Regions from separate parts of the Afifella sp. H1R genome, predicted to be linked through region 1. Evidence: predicted binding sites of a transcription regulator. Region 1 holds the regulator's gene; each other region holds the start of a gene.

Region 1 (4,208 bases):
CCCTCGCTTCGCCGATGATCGGGATCAACAACCGGGATCTGCGCAGTTTTCACACCGATCTGGCGACCTCCGAACGGCTTGCGAAACTGATTCCGGAAGATCGGCTAATTGTCGGAGAAAGCGGTATTTTTTCGCCTGCGGATATCGCTCGCCTGAAAGCCTGCCGCATCCACGCCTTCCTCGTCGGCGAAAGCCTGATGCGCTCCGAGGACGTGACCGAGGCAACCCGTCGGCTCCTCGCCTCACCGGCTCCGCAGGCCACCGGATGAAAGATCACCTCACCCATCTTTCCGACGATGGGCGCGCGGAAATGGTCGATGTCGGAGACAAGGCGCTGACGACGCGCATCGCCGTCGCGAGCGGAAGCGTTCGCATGGCGCCGGAGACACTGCGCCTCATTCGCGATGGGGACATGAAGAAGGGCGACGTCATCGCGACCGCGCGTATTGCCGGCGTGATGGCGGCCAAGCGCACTTCCGATCTCATCCCGCTCTGTCATCCTCTGGCTTTGTCGAAGATCGCCGTCGATATTCTGCCCGACGAGAAGCTTCCCGGGCTCCGCGTTCGGGCGATGGCACGTGTGGATGCCAAGACGGGGGTCGAAATGGAAGCGCTCACAGCGGTTTCCGTCGCCTGTCTCACCATCTACGACATGGCGAAGGCCGTCGACCGGGCCATGACGATTGGCGATATTCGCCTGGAGGAGAAGAGCGGCGGCGCTTCCGGCGATTGGCGTTTCGACACATGAGCCTGATTTCCGTCGAGGATGCCGTTGCCCGTATGCTCAAAGGCGTCACGCGCCTCGGGGAAGAGAGTGTCCCCCTGACGGAAGCACGCGGCCGGGTGCTTGCGCGCGATCTTGCAGCGAGACGTAACCAACCGCCGTTCCGTGCGTCTGCGATGGATGGCTATGCCGTACGCGCTGACGATACGCCCTCAGGCGCATGGCTGCGCCAGATCGGCGAAGCACGCGCGGGCTCCCATTTTGCCGGGACGCTCGGGACGGGCGAGACGGTTCGCATTTTCACGGGAGCGCCTGTCCCCGACGGGGCCGATGCCATCCTCATTCAGGAAAACGCCCGCGCCGACGGCGACCGCATCGAGGTTCTGGAGCCGGTGGCGTCAGGCCGACACATACGCGCCGCGGCCTTCGACTTCCGGGAGGGCGAGACGCTTCTTCATGCCGGACGCCGGATCGGAACGCGCGAAACGGCGCTTGCCGCAGCGATGAACCATGCAATCGTTCCGGTACGCCAGAGGCCAATCGTGGCCATCCTTTCGACAGGAGACGAACTCGTCGAACCCGGAGAGGAACCCGGACCGGATCAGATCGTCTCCTCGAACGGCGTGGCGATTGCCTCAATGGTTTCCGCCTGCGGCGGTCTCGCGCGGGATCTCGGCGTCGCCGTCGACGACAAACAAGCGATTGCCAATGCTGCAGCAGGCGCGGCGGATGCCGATATCCTGGTGGTGATCGGCGGCGCCTCGGTCGGCGACCACGATCTCGTCCAACCGGCGCTCGCCGAACAAGGTCTCAAGGTCGATTTCTGGCGCGTCGCCATGCGGCCGGGCAAACCGGTCATGTTCGGTACGCTCGGGCGCACCCGGGTGCTCGGCCTGCCCGGAAACCCCGTCTCCGCCCTCATTTGCGCACTCGTCTTTCTGAAGCCTCTTATCGGGGCGATGCAGGGCGCCGAAGGCAACGAGCCAACGCGCCTGTTGCCGCTTGCAGCAGCGTTGCCCGAGGTCGGCAACCGCCAGCAATATCTGCGGGCGCGCTTCGTCGAATGGCAGGGGCGGACAGCCGTCACGGTCGCTGACGAGCAGGATTCGTCTCTTCTTGCGACGCTTGCCCGTTCGGACGCCCTCATCATTCGCCCTCCCTTTGCTCCGGCGGCCCGGACGGGCGATGTGGTTGCCGTCATCGATCTCGCGCAAGCCCTCTCGTAAACCCGCGCGCGGCCCCCAAGGCTTGTGGAACACGCCATGAACAGGTAGTGTGCGTTCGTGATTTGTACACGAGACGCGACTCGCATCGCGAGGGGACGGCAATGCTGACAAAGAAGCAGCTCGAGCTTCTGCTCTTCATCAATGAAAGACTGAAGGAATCGGGCGTGCCGCCCTCGTTCGACGAGATGAAGGACGCGCTCGATCTGAAGTCGAAATCCGGAATTCATCGCCTCATCACCGCCCTGGAGGAGCGTGGCTTCATCAAGCGGCTGCCGAATCGGGCACGCGCGCTGGAAGTTCTGCGCCTTCCCGACGCGGTCAATCCGAGTTTCGGGCGACCGCAGCAGCGTGGCTTCACGCCGAGCGTGATCGAAGGCCGGCTCGGCAAGGCGCCACAACCCGTTGAGGAAGAAGCGTTCGAAGAGAGTGAGCGAGGCGCGAGCGTCCCGGTCATGGGGCGGATTGCAGCCGGCGTTCCGATCTCCGCCATTCAGAACCAGAGCCATTCCATCATCGTGCCGCCGGACCTCCTTTCGAAGGGCGAGCATTTCGCGCTCGAGGTGCGCGGCGATTCCATGATCGAGGCCGGCATTCTCGACGGGGACACCGTGGTCATCCGTCGTCAGGACAGTGCCGACAGCGGAGATGTGGTGGTGGCGCTGATCGACGACGAAGAGGCGACCTTGAAGCGTCTGCGCCGCAAAGGTGCATCGATTGCGCTCGAGGCTGCCAATCCCGCCTACGAGACCCGCATCTTCGGTCCGGACAGGGTCCGCATCCAGGGTCGCCTCGTGGGGCTTTTGCGCCGCTACTGAGCGCTTCTCAGCCTTTCTGGCCTCGACGTCATCTGAGTGCCGGCGACCCCTGCCACGGTCGCCGGATGGATGGGCGTGATGTGCGAAGTTCAAGGTGCGGAGCTACACCGTCCGGGTGTTTGCTCTCCATAAAAAGCGCGTGCGCTCCATGGGTGGCGAGCGCGGAGCGGTCGATGACGATGCGCGCCGCGCAATCTCTCGGCGCGCGCAGTTGCGTGACGATAATCTCGGCGCGGCGGCAATCTTCCGAAAAAGCCACCGGATCGGTGACGCGCGAGAGGGTCAGTCCTTCGGGCATCTCCAGAACGCAGGCTTCGGCGTCGCAACGAAAGCCTGACGTTCCCGCGGCTTCCGCCTCCGGCTCGCCCTCGCGCCAGACATCGTCAAGGAAAGAGCCTTGCCGCGCGCCAACGATTTGGAGGTGTCCGGCGACGTCACGGGCAGCAACCGCCCTCCCCGCCTCATCCACCAGAAGGTCGGGCCTGGCGCCAAGAAGCCATGCAAGCAGCGCCCCCAGCAAGAGTGGCGCGACGCCGTAGAGGCGCAGCTGCGATCGCCAGAGGCTGAGCCACAGAAGCCCGCCGCACATCAGAATGAGCGCGATCGCGGGAAACGGCGGGACGATAACGGTGGCGCCCGACAATGACGCCACGAAATGCGCCGAAGCGAGGACGAGATCGATGCCCCAGGCCATGACGGTCAACGGCACGGTTTCCAGACCGAACGGCATCGCAATCAGGCTGATGAGCCCCGCCGGCATCACGATGAGCGAGACGAGCGGCATCGCAATGAGATTGCCGAGGAGCGAGTAGGACGCGAGCCGTCCGAAATGGAAAGCCGCGAACGGCGATGTGGCGAGACCGGCGACGAGCGTGGTCAAGCCGACCGCACCGATCGCCACGACAGGCCTGCGGAGAAGTCGCGAGAGCCCGCGGGCGGGTTCAGCAAGATCCTGGCGCGGACGGTCGCGCCAGGCTTCCCAGGCCGCCACCAAGGCGGCGACGGCCAGAAAGGACATCTGGAAGCCCGGTTCGAGCACACTCTCAGGCTGGAGCGCGACGACCACGAAAGCTGCAATCGCGAGGTTGCGCAGCGAGAGAGCAGGACGATCCAGAAAGACGGCCGTCAGCATGACCGCAAGCATCACGAAGGCGCGGATCGTCGCCACGTTGCCGCCGGAGATCGACAAATAGAAGGCGCCGACGGCGAGCGCGACGGCCGCTGCGATCTTTCGGATCGGGAGAACGAGCGCCATATGTTCCGACAACGCCAGCACCGCCCGCACGAGCCAGAAGGCCGTGCCGGCGATCAGCATCATATGCAGGCCCGAAATCGCAAGAATATGCGCAAGCCCCGCGATCCGCAGAGCGTCGACGTCCGCATCCGCGATCTTGCCGCGATCGCCGACGAGAAGCGCTGCCGCGATTGCGGCGGGCGGACCTG
Region 2 (4,208 bases), on a different contig from region 1:
CAATCGAGGCCGGCAAGCTTTTCGCAGACGAGGCGCGCCATATGCTCTGGCGCGCGGCTGGGCTTTGCCATGCGCACCGAGACGATGCCGGTGCTGCGATCGAGCCGCGTGACGTGAAGGTCGAGCCGCCGGGCCCCGTGCTGGCGCGTCTCCAGGACGGCGGCGAGATCCACGCAGAGACGCTCCACCGCCTGGGCGAGCCCCTCCGCCGTGATGACCGGCTCCACGAAGGAGAGTCTTGCCGAGACGAGCTCGGGCGGGATGAGGGGGACGAGCGGCTCGCGCGACAGGCCGAGCGCCTGGTCGAGGCGCAGGAACACGTCATGGCCGAAGCGGCGGGTGATCGGTGCGCGCTTGACGCCGATGAGGTCGCCGATGCGCTCGAAGCCGAGCCGGCGCAAAGCCTGCGTCGTCTCCGGCGAAAGACGCAGGGCCTCCACCGGCAAGGGAGCGAGCGCGCCTTTGAGGCTCTGCGTTTCGGCAATGCGGGTGCAGTCGGCCGCGGCAAAGCGGGCGAGCGCATGTGCGGCGCCGACGCTTCCGGCAAGCGCCAGCCTTGCCGTCAGACCGCGGCGGGCGAGACGGGCGGCGAGATCGGCGAGGAGGTTGCTCTCGCCTTCGTCCGGATTGCGGCGCTGCCCTCCTGTCCTGGCCGCAAAAAGATGCGTGCAGCCGGTGACATCGAGAAGGAGCCCGTCCGGCGGGGACGGCATCACGACGGGGCTGTAGCGGGCAAGACACCAGGCGGCGAGTTTCGCAAGGCCATGGGCGTCCGCCTTCGGTGCATAGTCGCGCAAGGTCAAACCGGGCAGGAGGAGCTGCGCCTGCGTCGCCGCCATGCCGGGCTTCAGCCCATGCGCCAGGGCGGTCGCATCGACGGCGGCGACGAGGCGCTGGGCGCCGATGCGCGTCGTCAAGGCGAGCGGCGCCTCAGGCGGCAGATCGGTCGAGGTGAGGCGCATCCGCTCCGTCGCGAAGAAGGGCAGATACACCGAGACGACCCGTGCCATCGCAGGCCTCCGTGATGAAGCTCACCGGATCGGCGCCCCGGCAGCGCATGAGATCGACACGCCAGCGCCCGCGCCCGATGCCGGCGACAGGATGGGCGGCAGAAGACGACGACATCAGCGGCAGCGAGGGGGCGGAGCGGATCCGCCAGCGCGTCGCGGCGGCCGTCGGCTCCGCCCCCGTCTGGCGATGCGGCCGCAGAAGCGTGAAGGCCGTCACGCCCTCGCTTTCGGCGGCAAGCTGCAGGCGCCGCGACGCGGTGAGGCCGAGCCGCGCCACCTCGCCGACGACGGCGGCAAGCCCCGCATGGTGCAGCCCCTCTTCCATGGCGGCGAGCACGTCGCGCTCGTGCCAGGTCTCGGCATAGATCACCCGGTCCGGATCGAGACCGGCGGCCGCAAGGCTCGGGGTAAAAAGATCGCGGGCCTTGAGGCACCACAGAACGGGACCGGAGAGGCGGGCGAGGAGGCCGGCGAGAAACAAGGTGGCGGCGGCGATGTCTTCCGCGCCGCCGTTCCCGCCGATCTTTTCGATCCCGCCTGCTCCGGTTTTGTTCGTCCCTTCAGGGGCCTGGCGGTCGATCGGGAGGGCGGATCCGCCCCAGATCTCGTGCAGGGCGCCAAGCCGCAATCCCCCCTCCGGCAGATGCGCATCAATCGCCTCCGCCTCGAAGGCGAGCGCCGGCGCATCCGGGCGGGCCCCGGCCTCCAGGGCGCCCACTTCGCGGCGCAGCTCTTTGAGAACGGCCGCGCGCCAGCCCGCGCCGGGCTCCTTGTCGTGTTGTGCTCCGACCATTGTGATGGGATCATGTTCCTATTTTGTTCTTATGGATTCCCGAGATGGCGAAGAGAGTCAAGACGCGTCTGTGGCGAGGCGCTGTGAAGAGGGGGAGAGGAGGCGAGGCGGGAAAATATTTCGTCGCGGCAGACCTGCGGGAAAGCTTCGCAAAAGCTCAGATGACGAGAATGTGAAGCTGGCTATGAACTATTCCATTCGCCAGACGTTCCCGGAGATGAAGATGCAGACAAGCGCTGACGATTTGACACAACGCTTCTGCAGCATGTGGTCCATTAAACCGCAATTGGTCAGAGGGTAGAAGAAAATATCATTATGGCTGCCGATGAAAAAGAAGAGGAGCGTCTGCGAGCGCTTCGTGAACTCAATATTCTGGACACGGCGCCGAGCGAAAACTTCGACCGCATCACCCGACTTGCAGCGCAATTTTTCGAGACCCCGATTTCGGCAGTTTCTCTTACCGATGTCGATCGGCAATGGTTCAAGTCGCGGGTCGGCTGTGGCCCCCAGATTCCGCGCGAGCATGCCCCTTGTGCCGAGGTGACGCGCTCGGGCGACGTGCTCGTCGTCCCCGATCTCGCCGAGGATCCGCGCTTCAACAAGAGCGTGCTCGTCGAAAACGGCGTGCGCTTTTATGCCGGCGCGCCGCTCGTCACCGAAGAGGGCTTGACGCTCGGCTCCATGTGCGTCCTCGACACGGTTCCCCGTGAGATCGCTGAGGACGACGAAAAGGCGCTGCGCGACCTCGCCGCCATGGTCATGACCCAGATCGAGCTGCAGCATGCCTTCGGCCGCATCGACCCGGTGAGCGGCCTGCCCAACCGCCAGCAATTCACCGAGAATCTCGAGGACATGGCGCGCGATTTTGCCGGCGAGCGGCGGCTGGCGATCCTTCTCGATCTCGCGCCGCCGAACCAGATCGTCCAGGCGCTGCGGGTTCTGGGGCCGACCTATCTCGACGATCTGATGCGCCTGTCCGTCGATGCCGTGCGCAATCTGAAGGTCGAGGGCCATACGGTCTATCACGTGGGCGGAGCCCAGCTTCTCGCCGTGATCGGCGATGCGGACGAAGAAAGGGTCGAGGGCGAACTCGTCAAGCGGCTCAACATGCTCGTCGATTTCAGCCGCGGCAGGGGGGCTGCGAGCCTGAGCCACATGGCCTGCGGCATCGCCCCTTTCCTCCTCGGCGAGGTCAAGGCCGGCGACGTTCTGCGCGCCGCCCATCACGCCGCGCAGGATGCCCGCGAAACCGACCGCATCGTCGGCATCTACTCGGCCGCGACCGACGAAGAGCACAAACGCCGCTATGCCTTGATCGCCGCCTTGCGCGAGCTTCTGGAGAGGGGCGGTGACGGGGAGCTGTCGCTCGTCTACCAGCCGCGCATCGATCTGAAGACCGGCCGGTGTTATGGCGCCGAGGCGTTGCTGCGCTGGCAGCACCCCGAATACGGGTCCGTGTCCCCGGCCGAATTCATTCCGCTCGCCGAACAGACCGACCTCATGCGTCCGCTCACCTCGTGGGTGAAGTCCCGGGCCATCGCCCAGCTGCGCGCCTGGCGCGACGAAGGCTACGATCTGCGCGTTTCCATCAACGTCTCAGCCGCCAATCTGGAAGAGGAGGAGTTCGGTCTCCGTCTCGCCGGCGTGCTTGCCGAGAACGGCGTGCCGGCGTCGTGCCTGGAGATCGAGTTCACCGAGAGCACCTTCATCTCCAACCGCCGCCGTGTGGTGAAGAACCTGACCGACATCCGCGAGCTCGGCGTCGTCTGCGCCATCGACGATTTCGGCACCGGCTATTCGACCTTCTCCTATCTGCACGATTTCCCGGCCGACATCATCAAGATCGACCAGACGTTCATCCGCGAGCTGGAGCCGGGAAGCCGGGGGTCCACTCTGGTGCAGAGCCTCATTCATATGGCCGGTGCGCTCGGCTACCGGGTGGTGGCGGAAGGCGTGGAGACGCAGGATGTCGCCGATTTTCTGATCGAAGCGGGCTGCCATGAAGGCCAGGGCTATCTGTTTTCCCGCCCCCTGCCGCCGGAGGCGTTCGCCGATTGGCTCAAAGGCCATGCGGCGGAGCGGCTGGAGGGATACGCCGCCTGAGGGCTGCGCCGATGCCGCTGGCGCCCTGGCCGGTTCCCCCAGGAACGCCCGGCAAGAACGTTCGGCAGAAACGCCCCTCTTTAAAACCGCATCGAAAAACTGCCGTTGAAATCGTGGCGGCGGCCTTCGGCGGCGAACTCGCCGTCGTAGGAGAAGGACAGCATCGCCATTTCGGCGACCGCGACGGAGAGCGAGGCGCCGAGAAGCGCCGCGTCGGCGGCAACCGGCGCGGCTTGCGTCGCAAAGCTCGGACCGCCGGCCACGAAGCGGAGTTTGGCGGCGGGTGCGAGGTCGCCCTCCGC
Region 3 (4,208 bases), 300 kb from region 1:
GCAGTTCCGATCCGAGACCGTCGCAGGTCGGACAGGCGCCGAAGGGATTGTTGAATGAAAACAGCCGCGGCTCGATCTCGGGGATCGTGAAGCCGGAGACGGGACAGGCGAACTTTTCCGAAAACACGATCGGTGCCGGCGGCTTGCCACCTTCGCCCATATCCGCGAACTCGGCGACGGCGATGCCATCGGCTAGTCGCAGAGCCGTCTCCAGAGAATCGGCAAGCCGGCTTCCGGCATCCGCTCGCACGACGACACGATCGACGACGATATCGACGTCGTGCTTCAGCTTCTTGTCGAGCGCCGGCGCCTCGGCGATCTCATAGAAGGTTCCGTCGATCCGCGCGCGCTGAAAACCACGTTTCATATATTCGGCGAGATCCTTGCGGAATTCGCCCTTGCGGCCACGCACCACCGGCGCGAGCAGATAAAGCCGCGTTCCCTCCGGCAAAGCCAGAATGCGATCGACCATCTGGCTGACCGTCTGGCTTTCGATCGGCAAACCCGTCGCCGGCGAATAAGGAACACCGACGCGCGCAAACAAGAGCCGCATATAATCGTAGATTTCCGTCACCGTGCCGACGGTGGAACGGGGGTTGCGCGACGTCGTCTTCTGCTCGATCGAAATTGCCGGTGACAGGCCATCGATCTGGTCGACGTCCGGCTTTTGCATCATCTCCAGAAACTGGCGCGCATAAGCCGACAGCGACTCGACATAGCGCCGCTGTCCCTCGGCATAGATGGTATCGAAGGCGAGCGAGGATTTGCCCGAGCCAGAAAGGCCCGTCATCACGATCAGACTGTCTCGCGGCAGATCGAGATCGACGTTTTTGAGATTGTGTTCGCGCGCGCCCCGCACGGAGAGCGTCTTTTGCGGATCCGTCATGGCCGTTCCGGAGGATGGTGATGCGGGCTGGCTCGCCCGATGCTTATTTAGTGCAGCCGGAGTGATGGAAAAACCCCGTCTTTCCCGCTTCGCGATATGTGCGCTCTCAGACGCCGATCATGCGCCAAGAAGGACACGCCCATCTGCGTCGATTGCCCAAAACGGGTTGTGCGCAACCTCCCACAAATGCCCGTCGGGATCGGCAAAATAGCCCGAATATCCGCCCCAGAAGACTTCCTCGGCCGTTTTGACGACCTCGGCTCCCGCCGCCTCCGCCTCCTTCAAGACGACGTCGACCTCTTCGCGACTTCTCGCATTGAAGGCCAGCGTGATGCCCGAAAATCCGGACCCGTCCGGGTCGACTTTGGCATCGGCCGCCAGCGACGTCCGCGGATAGAGCGCCAGAACAAAACCGTTCAGATCATAGAACACCACTTCCTCGTGGGCATTCGCACGTTGCCAGCCGAGCCCATCTTCATAAAACTGCCGCGCGCGTGACAGGTCGACAACGCCCAGCGTCACGACACTCAGTCTCTGTTCCATAGGCTCGCCCCTCGTCCGATGATCTTGCGTGATACCGGCAAGGAACATACAGTGAACGACATTCCGCGGCAAGCGTCTTTGCAGGGGCCCGTTTACAGTTCGGCGGCGCTTGAGTGAAAAGGGGCAACCTTTGGCCGCTCTCGGCGGCTCCAGAAACCAGGGAGAATTTCATGGCCGGCAGCGTCAACAAAGTCATCTTGATCGGCAATCTCGGGGCCGATCCCGAAATCCGGCGCCTGAACGATGGCCGTCCGGTGGTCAATCTGCGGATCGCGACGTCTGAGAGCTGGCGCGACCGCAATTCCGGAGAACGGCGCGAGCGCACCGAATGGCACCGCGTGGTGATCTTCAACGAAGGTCTGGCAAAGATCGCCGAGCAATATCTGCGGAAGGGCTCGAAGGTCTATCTCGAAGGCCAGCTGCAGACGCGCGAATGGGAAGACCAGTCGGGCCAGAAACGCTTCACGACCGAGGTCGTGTTGCAGGGCTTCAATTCGGCCCTCACCATGCTCGACACGCGTGCCGGCGGCGGCGGTGGCAGCTATGACGCCCCCCCGTCAGACCGGGGCGGACGTTCGGATTTCGGCTCCTCCGGTCCGATGGAAGGTGGCCGCGGCTCCTTCAAGGACGACCTCGACGACGAAATCCCGTTCTGATTTCGGGTCGGCAGAGAAACAGCAGACAAAATGAAGGGCCGCTCACGCGGCCCTTCGCTCATGTGCCCAGGGTTGGGCCTTTCGGAAAACGTTTGGCTCAGTTGTTTTCCTGTCCCGGAACGGTCAGCACCGGACGCGGGGTCTCGTCCGTGCTCGCCGGCAGGATCGGATAATCGACCTGCGGCTGCTCGCCCGTCAGCGTGTGCAGGAACGCCACCATCGAATCGACCTCATCCTCGGTGAGCTCCGTGCCAAGCTGGGCCGTCGCCATCACCTGCACCGCCTGACGCAGGCTCCAGACCTGGCCACTGTGGAAATAAGGCGCGGTCAGCGCGATATTCCGCAATGTGCCGGCACGGAAGACATATTCATCCGTTGCCGTATGCGTCACCGCAAAGCGGCCCTTGTCGTCCGGCGGAAGGATGTCCGCACCCGGCTTTTCCACGACGCCGAACGGGAAATAATCCTGACCACCGACATTCACGCCGGAATGGCAGGACACGCAGCCCTTATCCATGAACAAGGAGAGACCGTGCTTCTCCTTGTCGTTCAGGGCATTCGCGTTGCCGTCGAGGAATTGATCGAAGCGGGAAGCCGGCGTCACCAGCGTCACCTCAAAGGCCTCGATCGCCTTTGCGACATTGTCGAGAGTGATCGGATCCTCGTCGCCCGAAAACACGACGTCGAAGCGATCCTTGTACTCAGGCATGCTGTTCAGAACCGCAACCACCTCATCAGGGGTGGAGTTCATCTCCACCGCCGCCTGCATCGGCCCGACGGCTTGCGCTTTCAGATCTTCCGCCCGTCCGTCCCAGAACTGGGCGATGTTGAAGACGGAATTGAGAACCGTCGGCGCATTGCGGGGCCCGCGCTGCCAGCCGTGTCCGACAGAAGTCGGCTGCAGGTCCGTCCCGGCCAGGCCGAGATTGTGGCAGGTGTTGCAGCTCAGAAGGTGAGAAGAAGACAACCGCGGATCGAAATACAGCATCTTGCCGAGTTCGACCTTCTCGCGGGTGATGGCGTTGTTTTCGGGGGCCTGCACCATCGTCGGAATCGGATCGAAGAAGCCGTTGGCGTCTTCCATCAATTTCTGGTCGTCCGCAGCATAGGCCGCAGTGCCTAGCCCGGCCGTAAGTAGGAGCGAGACCAGCAAACGTGTCATCGCGCTCTCCATTCATTTGCGAGAGAGCCACGGGATATGAGACGTCAAGGCGAGCACGACCGGCGACCGTCGGGTCGGCTCGTGGCTTTTGGCGTTCAAGGCCCGCGACCCAGATCGCTGCCTCAGGTCGCGGGCCAACTCTAGCAGCGGGGGATGGGCTACTTTTGACTTAGATCAATTCTAAGGTAAGCTCGCTATTCTGTCGCATCTGGCCGCTTCTCGCCTCAGTGGGACGCAGCGCCGCTCCGGCGTTCTTCTTCCACCGCGATTTTGTGATCCCCTGCAGATTGCACCTCGATGAAGAGACGGCGGATCGTCGGAATGCGTGCCTTGATGGCCTTTTCCAGACGCGTGATGGCGGCTTCGACGCGCCCGGCCGGCATATCGTCCTCAAAGTCGACCGAGAGCGCCAGCAGGATGTCATTGGGCCCGCGGTGCAATGTCCTGAGTTCGTTCAGCGCACGCACGCCCTCCTCTCCCTCGACGATCTCGCGCACCGCAGCGACCGTTTCCGGTGCCGCCGATTCCCCGATCAAGAGGCCTTTGGTCTCGATCGCGAGAAGGATTGCGGTGGTGCCAAGAATGATGCCGATCCCGATCGAGGCGGCCCCATCGAGCCACGGAAGATCGAGATAGCTGGCGAGGAACACGCCGATCAACGCGACGACGAGACCGAGGAGGGCGGCAGTATCTTCGTAAAGCACCGTGAAGACGGTGGGATCCTTGGAATGCCGAACGGCCTCGAAGAAATTGTGCCCTTCGTTCCTCTGGTTGCGAAATTCACGGTAGGCAACGGTCCACGACGCACCTTCGAACACGATCGCCAGCGACAGAACGATGTAATTGACGAACGGAGACGTGATCTCATTGGCGTCGGCGATCTTGTGCACGCCCTCATAGACGGAGACGCCAGCGCCAACCGCAAAGATCAGGATCGCCACCACGAAGGCCCAGAAATAGA
Region 4 (4,208 bases), on a different contig from region 1:
GCAAGTCCGAACGAGACGACGCGCCGCCAGCTCGTCGTCGGTGACATAGCGCACAGTGCGGCCGCGCGCGCCGATCCGGCCGAACGTCACCTCGACCAGCCAATCGCCGAGGAGATCCCGGCCCGCCTCGACGTGGTAGGAGCGCCAGCGGTTGCGCTCTGGGTCGCAGGCTTCGAGATAGGCCGAGAAGGCTGCGATCATGGGGTGAGCCTTGAAATGGTGCTCTGGCTGACATTGTAGGAGCGGGCCACGGCGCGCTGCGGCTCGCCGGCGAGGATGCGTTCCAACGCCTCGCGCTGCTGGTGCGGCGTGAGCTTGGGCTTGCGGCCGAACTTCACCCCCTGTTCCCTGGCCCTGGCGCGCCCGGCGGCGGTGCGCTCGCGGATGCGGCCGCGCTCCCATTTCGCGGCGATCCCGAGCACGGCAATCACGATGTCGGCCAGCTCGGACGTGGTGTCCACGATCGGCTCGGCGAGCGAACGGAAGCCGGCGCCGGCTTCTCTCACCTCATGCAGGATGTTGAGGAGGTCGCGCGTGTCGCGCGCCAAGCGGTCGACGGCGGCGACCATAAGCACGTCGCCAGGTTCAAGCTTGCCGATCGCGCGCTTGAGCTGCGGCCGCTCGATCGTGAAGCCGCTGATCTTCTCACGGAACACCATCTCGCAGCCGGCGGCCTTGAGCTGGGCGAGCTGGTTGGCGAGGTCCTGGCCGCTAGTGGAGACGCGCGCATAGCCGTAGATCATGCCAGCTATTGTGCATCAGATATCCGCATCAAAAAAGCGAAATGATCTCAGGAAGGTGGGTTTGATGCAGAATTCCTGAGTTGTGCATATCTCGCAGTGAGCCTCGGAGGGTCGGGGTTCCGCCGGCTGATCCGATGAGATACAGGGGGCGGCCGGGGCCGATGCTTACATGATTGCAAGTAAGCATTGTGCCTTGCCTGTCGGCCAGTGCCCTGAGTCGCGCCGGTTCGCGAAGCCGGCAGGACGGGCAGCAGTGGCCAGACCCCACGATTTCAGCGGTTTTGATTGAGGGGATTGCAGAATCAGAAAACTCAGCGTTACATTTAACACATGAGTCGACGCGCGGACCCGGAGAGCACCCGAAAGAGAGTTATCGCTCACAGAGAGCGGCAGCTCGCGGCCGGACGCGCCTTGCTCAACATCTATGTTCCGAGTGAACTGGTCGCAGCGATCGACCGGATCAAGGAGCAGCGGGGCGCGTCAGCGCGCGCGCCGATCATCGAGGAAGCTTTGAGGTTCTATATCGAGCAGCAGCAGAGGGCATAAGCGAAAAGCGCCCGATCGTTTGCCGCGATCGAGCGCCTTTCGGATGATGGAACCGGCTTTGTTGGGCAGCTCCTAGAACCAGGCTCCCAACATAGTCGAGCGCGATCCGCCCGGCAAGAAGAGTCTTGCCGGGAACGGGGAAGCTTTGTCCGCCGTCCACAGATGCCCTCCAGGACGGAGGACGAAAGACGATGTTTGAAAGAATTGGGGCGGCGTTCGCAGGAGCGCCGACCGGACGGGCGCGCACGCCCGTTCGACGGCAAAGCCGTGCCGCGGGGCGATGCGAGGGTGTGTTCTGGCGGCGGACCGATCGCCGGGAAGTGCGCAAGATCCTCCTGGCCGCGCGGCGTTACGAGCTGGCCGCGCGTCGGCCGGGAGAGCGCAACGGGCCACTCGGCGCCGTGGCGATCGAGCTGGTGGAGCTGCTGGGCAACCTGGTCGACTTCCGGACGGGGCGGCTGGAGCCGTCGATCGACACGCTGATGCGCTACCTGAAGCGGTCGCGTGACGCCGTGGTGCGGGCGCTGAAGAACCTGCGCATGCATGGCTTCCTCGACTGGCTCAGGCGCTACATGCCGACCGGGAACGAGGGGCGAGGCCCGCAGGTGCAGCAGACCAGCAATGCCTATCGCTTGTCGCTGCCGCCGCGCGCGCTGCGGCTCCTCGGGCGCATGGGCGAGGCCCCTCCCCCGCCGGACGATCACGATCACGCCCAGGAGGTTCGCGCGGCCGAGCTGCAAGCCCACAAGGATGCTCTACCGCCCGACGAGCTGGCTTTGTTCGAGCTGGGCGACACACCCCTTGGGCGGGCTCTCGCCGCCCTTGGAAAATCAGTGAAAAAGCGTGAGTCCGCCAAGCAGACTGAATCCCCATCTCATTCTTTATCTATGCCAGAAAGATAGATTCGGACGCCGCGCACCGGCCCGCTTCGCGGCCCTGCGGCGGTTCCGGCCCGCGTTAAGTGCGGGCCGGGAAGCGGAACCCTCACAACAAAACCGCAACGCGTGCGCCTGCGGCCATCGTCCTATGGCTTTCGAGAGGGAGCGGGCGGCAAGGGCGGCGCTCAACATGAAAGCATGCAATTATGCTTGCATGACAGCATGAAATATGCGATTTTTGTTTCGTACGATACACAAAAGGCCGTCATGTCCCCCGCCAATCCGACCGCGAGAACCTATGCCGCGCTGAATCGGGCATTCGATTTCTTCAACGATCGGCTGTTCGGTGGCGAGTTGCCGCCCTGCCTCGTGACCTTGCAGCGCAAGAACAAAGCCTATGGCTATTTCGCCGGCGGCCGGTTCGGATCAAAGGACGGCACGGAGATCACCGACGAGATTGCGCTAAACCCGTCGCATTTCAAAAGCCGCACCGACGAGCAGAGCCTTTCCACCCTCGCCCATGAGATGGCGCACCTTTGGCAGCATCATTTCGGCAAGCCGTCGCGCGCGGGCTACCACAACAAGGAATGGGCGGCGAAGATGCACGCGATCGGCCTGCACCCCTCTGATACCGGCCAGCCGGGCGGCAAGGAGACCGGCCAGTCGTGCAGCCATTACATCATCGAGGGCGGTCCCTACGTCTGCGCCTTCTCCGAGCTGGCCGCGCAACCTGACTTCTCGGCCCTCTATGTCGAGCTTTGGGACGACGCCGAGGCGCGGAAGAAGCGCAAGGCGAAGTCGGCCAGCAAGACCCGCTACACCTGCCCGAGCTGCGAGCTGCACGCCTGGGCGAAACCGGGGGTGCGCCTGGTTTGCGGCGAGTGTGACGAGCCCATGGCAGCCGACGAGGATTCGGAGCCTTAACCTCGCATCAATGCAGACATGCTTTCATGTTTGCAGGCAAGCGTGTAGGCTTCTTTGCATGAAAGGATGCAAGCATGATTACAGTCGCTTTCTGCACTCAGAAGGGCGGGACCGGCAAGACGACGATCGCGACGGCGCTTGCGGTCGCGGCGCACCTGGCCGGGAAGAAATCGGCTCTGCTCGACCTCGACCCGCAGACGAACGCCGTCAACTGGTTTGACAGGCGAGAAGGCGATGGTCCGGACGTCGCCTCGATCCAGCCGGGGGCTATCCGGCGCTCGCTCGACGCCTATCGCGGCCTTGGCATGGATTGGGTGTTCATCGACACGCCCGGCAAGATGGACAGCGCCTCGACCGAAGCGGCCAAGCATGCCGACATGGTGTTGATCCCGACGCAGGCGCAAATATTCGCGATCGACACCTTGGAGCCGCTAAAGCGGCTTCTCGACATGGCGGGCAATCCGCCGGCCTTCGTGGTGCTGAATCTCGTGCATCCAAACGCCGGGGGCAGGGCGGGCGATGATGCCGCCGCAATCACGGAGCGGTTCAACGTGCCGGTCGCCCCCATCCACCTTTCACGCCTGAAAGCCTACGAGGACGCACCGGCCTTGGGGCAGACGCCGCAAGAACTGGAACCGCAGGGACGTGCCGCCCAGGAAGTCGCCGGCCTGTTCACCTTCCTTTCAGAGCAGGCAAGCATGGTTGCAGGTAATCATGAAAGGATGAAAGCATGAGCCGCAAGCCCTCCCTCCTGGCGACCGCCATCAAGGCCGGAGAACAGCCGGCTCCCACGCCGGCAGCTCCCGAGACGCCGGCCGAGCCGAAGCGCCGCGCCCGTAGCCCTCAGCCCGCCGGAAGCTATGTTGCGCCTTCGCGGGCGAACAAGACGGCCAAGACGCACTACCTGCCGCCGGTCTATTGGGAGACGCTGGAAGAACTCAGCTTCCGAACGCGCGATCCGCAGGGCAAACGGATTCCGCAGGAACGGCTTGTGGCCGAGGCGTTGAACCTGCTTTTCGCCAAATACAATTTCCCGGTCGTTCGAGAGGGCGGCGAGTAGGAGAAACCATGCTTTCATGTAAGCATGATTCCCAAAACGATAATCAGGTTGCAATCT

The links. Region 1 encodes LexA, which represses DNA repair genes until DNA is damaged. Its sites were predicted from a motif close to TGTTCNNNNTGTGTTCNG; they were not measured.
Region 2: the regulator LexA is predicted to act here: its motif matches at 1,817-1,834, upstream of L0F51_RS13270 (ImuA family protein).
Region 3: the regulator LexA is predicted to act here: its motif matches at 1,470-1,487, upstream of L0F51_RS04460 (single-stranded DNA-binding protein).
Region 4: the regulator LexA is predicted to act here: its motif matches at 2,275-2,292, upstream of L0F51_RS19665 (SprT-like domain-containing protein).

What each region holds. Positions count from the first base shown of each region.
Region 1 is NZ_JAKEDY010000001.1:649,970-654,177, reverse strand. It holds gene trpC (indole-3-glycerol phosphate synthase TrpC) at 1-269, shown strand, start outside; gene moaC (cyclic pyranopterin monophosphate synthase MoaC) at 266-748, shown strand; gene glp (gephyrin-like molybdotransferase Glp) at 745-1,950, shown strand; gene lexA (transcriptional repressor LexA) at 2,052-2,765, shown strand; gene L0F51_RS02950 (ComEC/Rec2 family competence protein) at 2,794-4,208, opposite strand, start outside.
Region 2 is NZ_JAKEDY010000002.1:348,978-353,185, reverse strand. It holds gene L0F51_RS13275 (DNA polymerase Y family protein) at 1-1,010, opposite strand, end outside; gene L0F51_RS13270 (ImuA family protein) at 931-1,803, opposite strand; gene L0F51_RS13265 (bifunctional diguanylate cyclase/phosphodiesterase) at 2,119-3,906, shown strand; gene L0F51_RS13260 (autotransporter domain-containing protein) at 3,987-4,208, opposite strand, start outside.
Region 3 is NZ_JAKEDY010000001.1:946,471-950,678, forward strand. It holds gene uvrA (excinuclease ABC subunit UvrA) at 1-886, opposite strand, end outside; gene L0F51_RS04455 (VOC family protein) at 1,004-1,429, opposite strand; gene L0F51_RS04460 (single-stranded DNA-binding protein) at 1,600-2,085, shown strand; gene L0F51_RS04465 (cytochrome-c peroxidase) at 2,183-3,247, opposite strand; gene L0F51_RS04470 (cation diffusion facilitator family transporter) at 3,472-4,208, opposite strand, start outside.
Region 4 is NZ_JAKEDY010000005.1:2,346-6,553, forward strand. It holds gene L0F51_RS19645 (WGR domain-containing protein) at 1-201, opposite strand, end outside; gene L0F51_RS19650 (recombinase family protein) at 198-743, opposite strand; gene L0F51_RS19655 (CopG family transcriptional regulator) at 1,155-1,289, shown strand; gene L0F51_RS19660 (helix-turn-helix domain-containing protein) at 1,610-2,191, shown strand; gene L0F51_RS19665 (SprT-like domain-containing protein) at 2,294-3,091, shown strand; gene L0F51_RS19670 (AAA family ATPase) at 3,166-3,825, shown strand; gene L0F51_RS19675 (chromosome partitioning protein ParB) at 3,822-4,151, shown strand.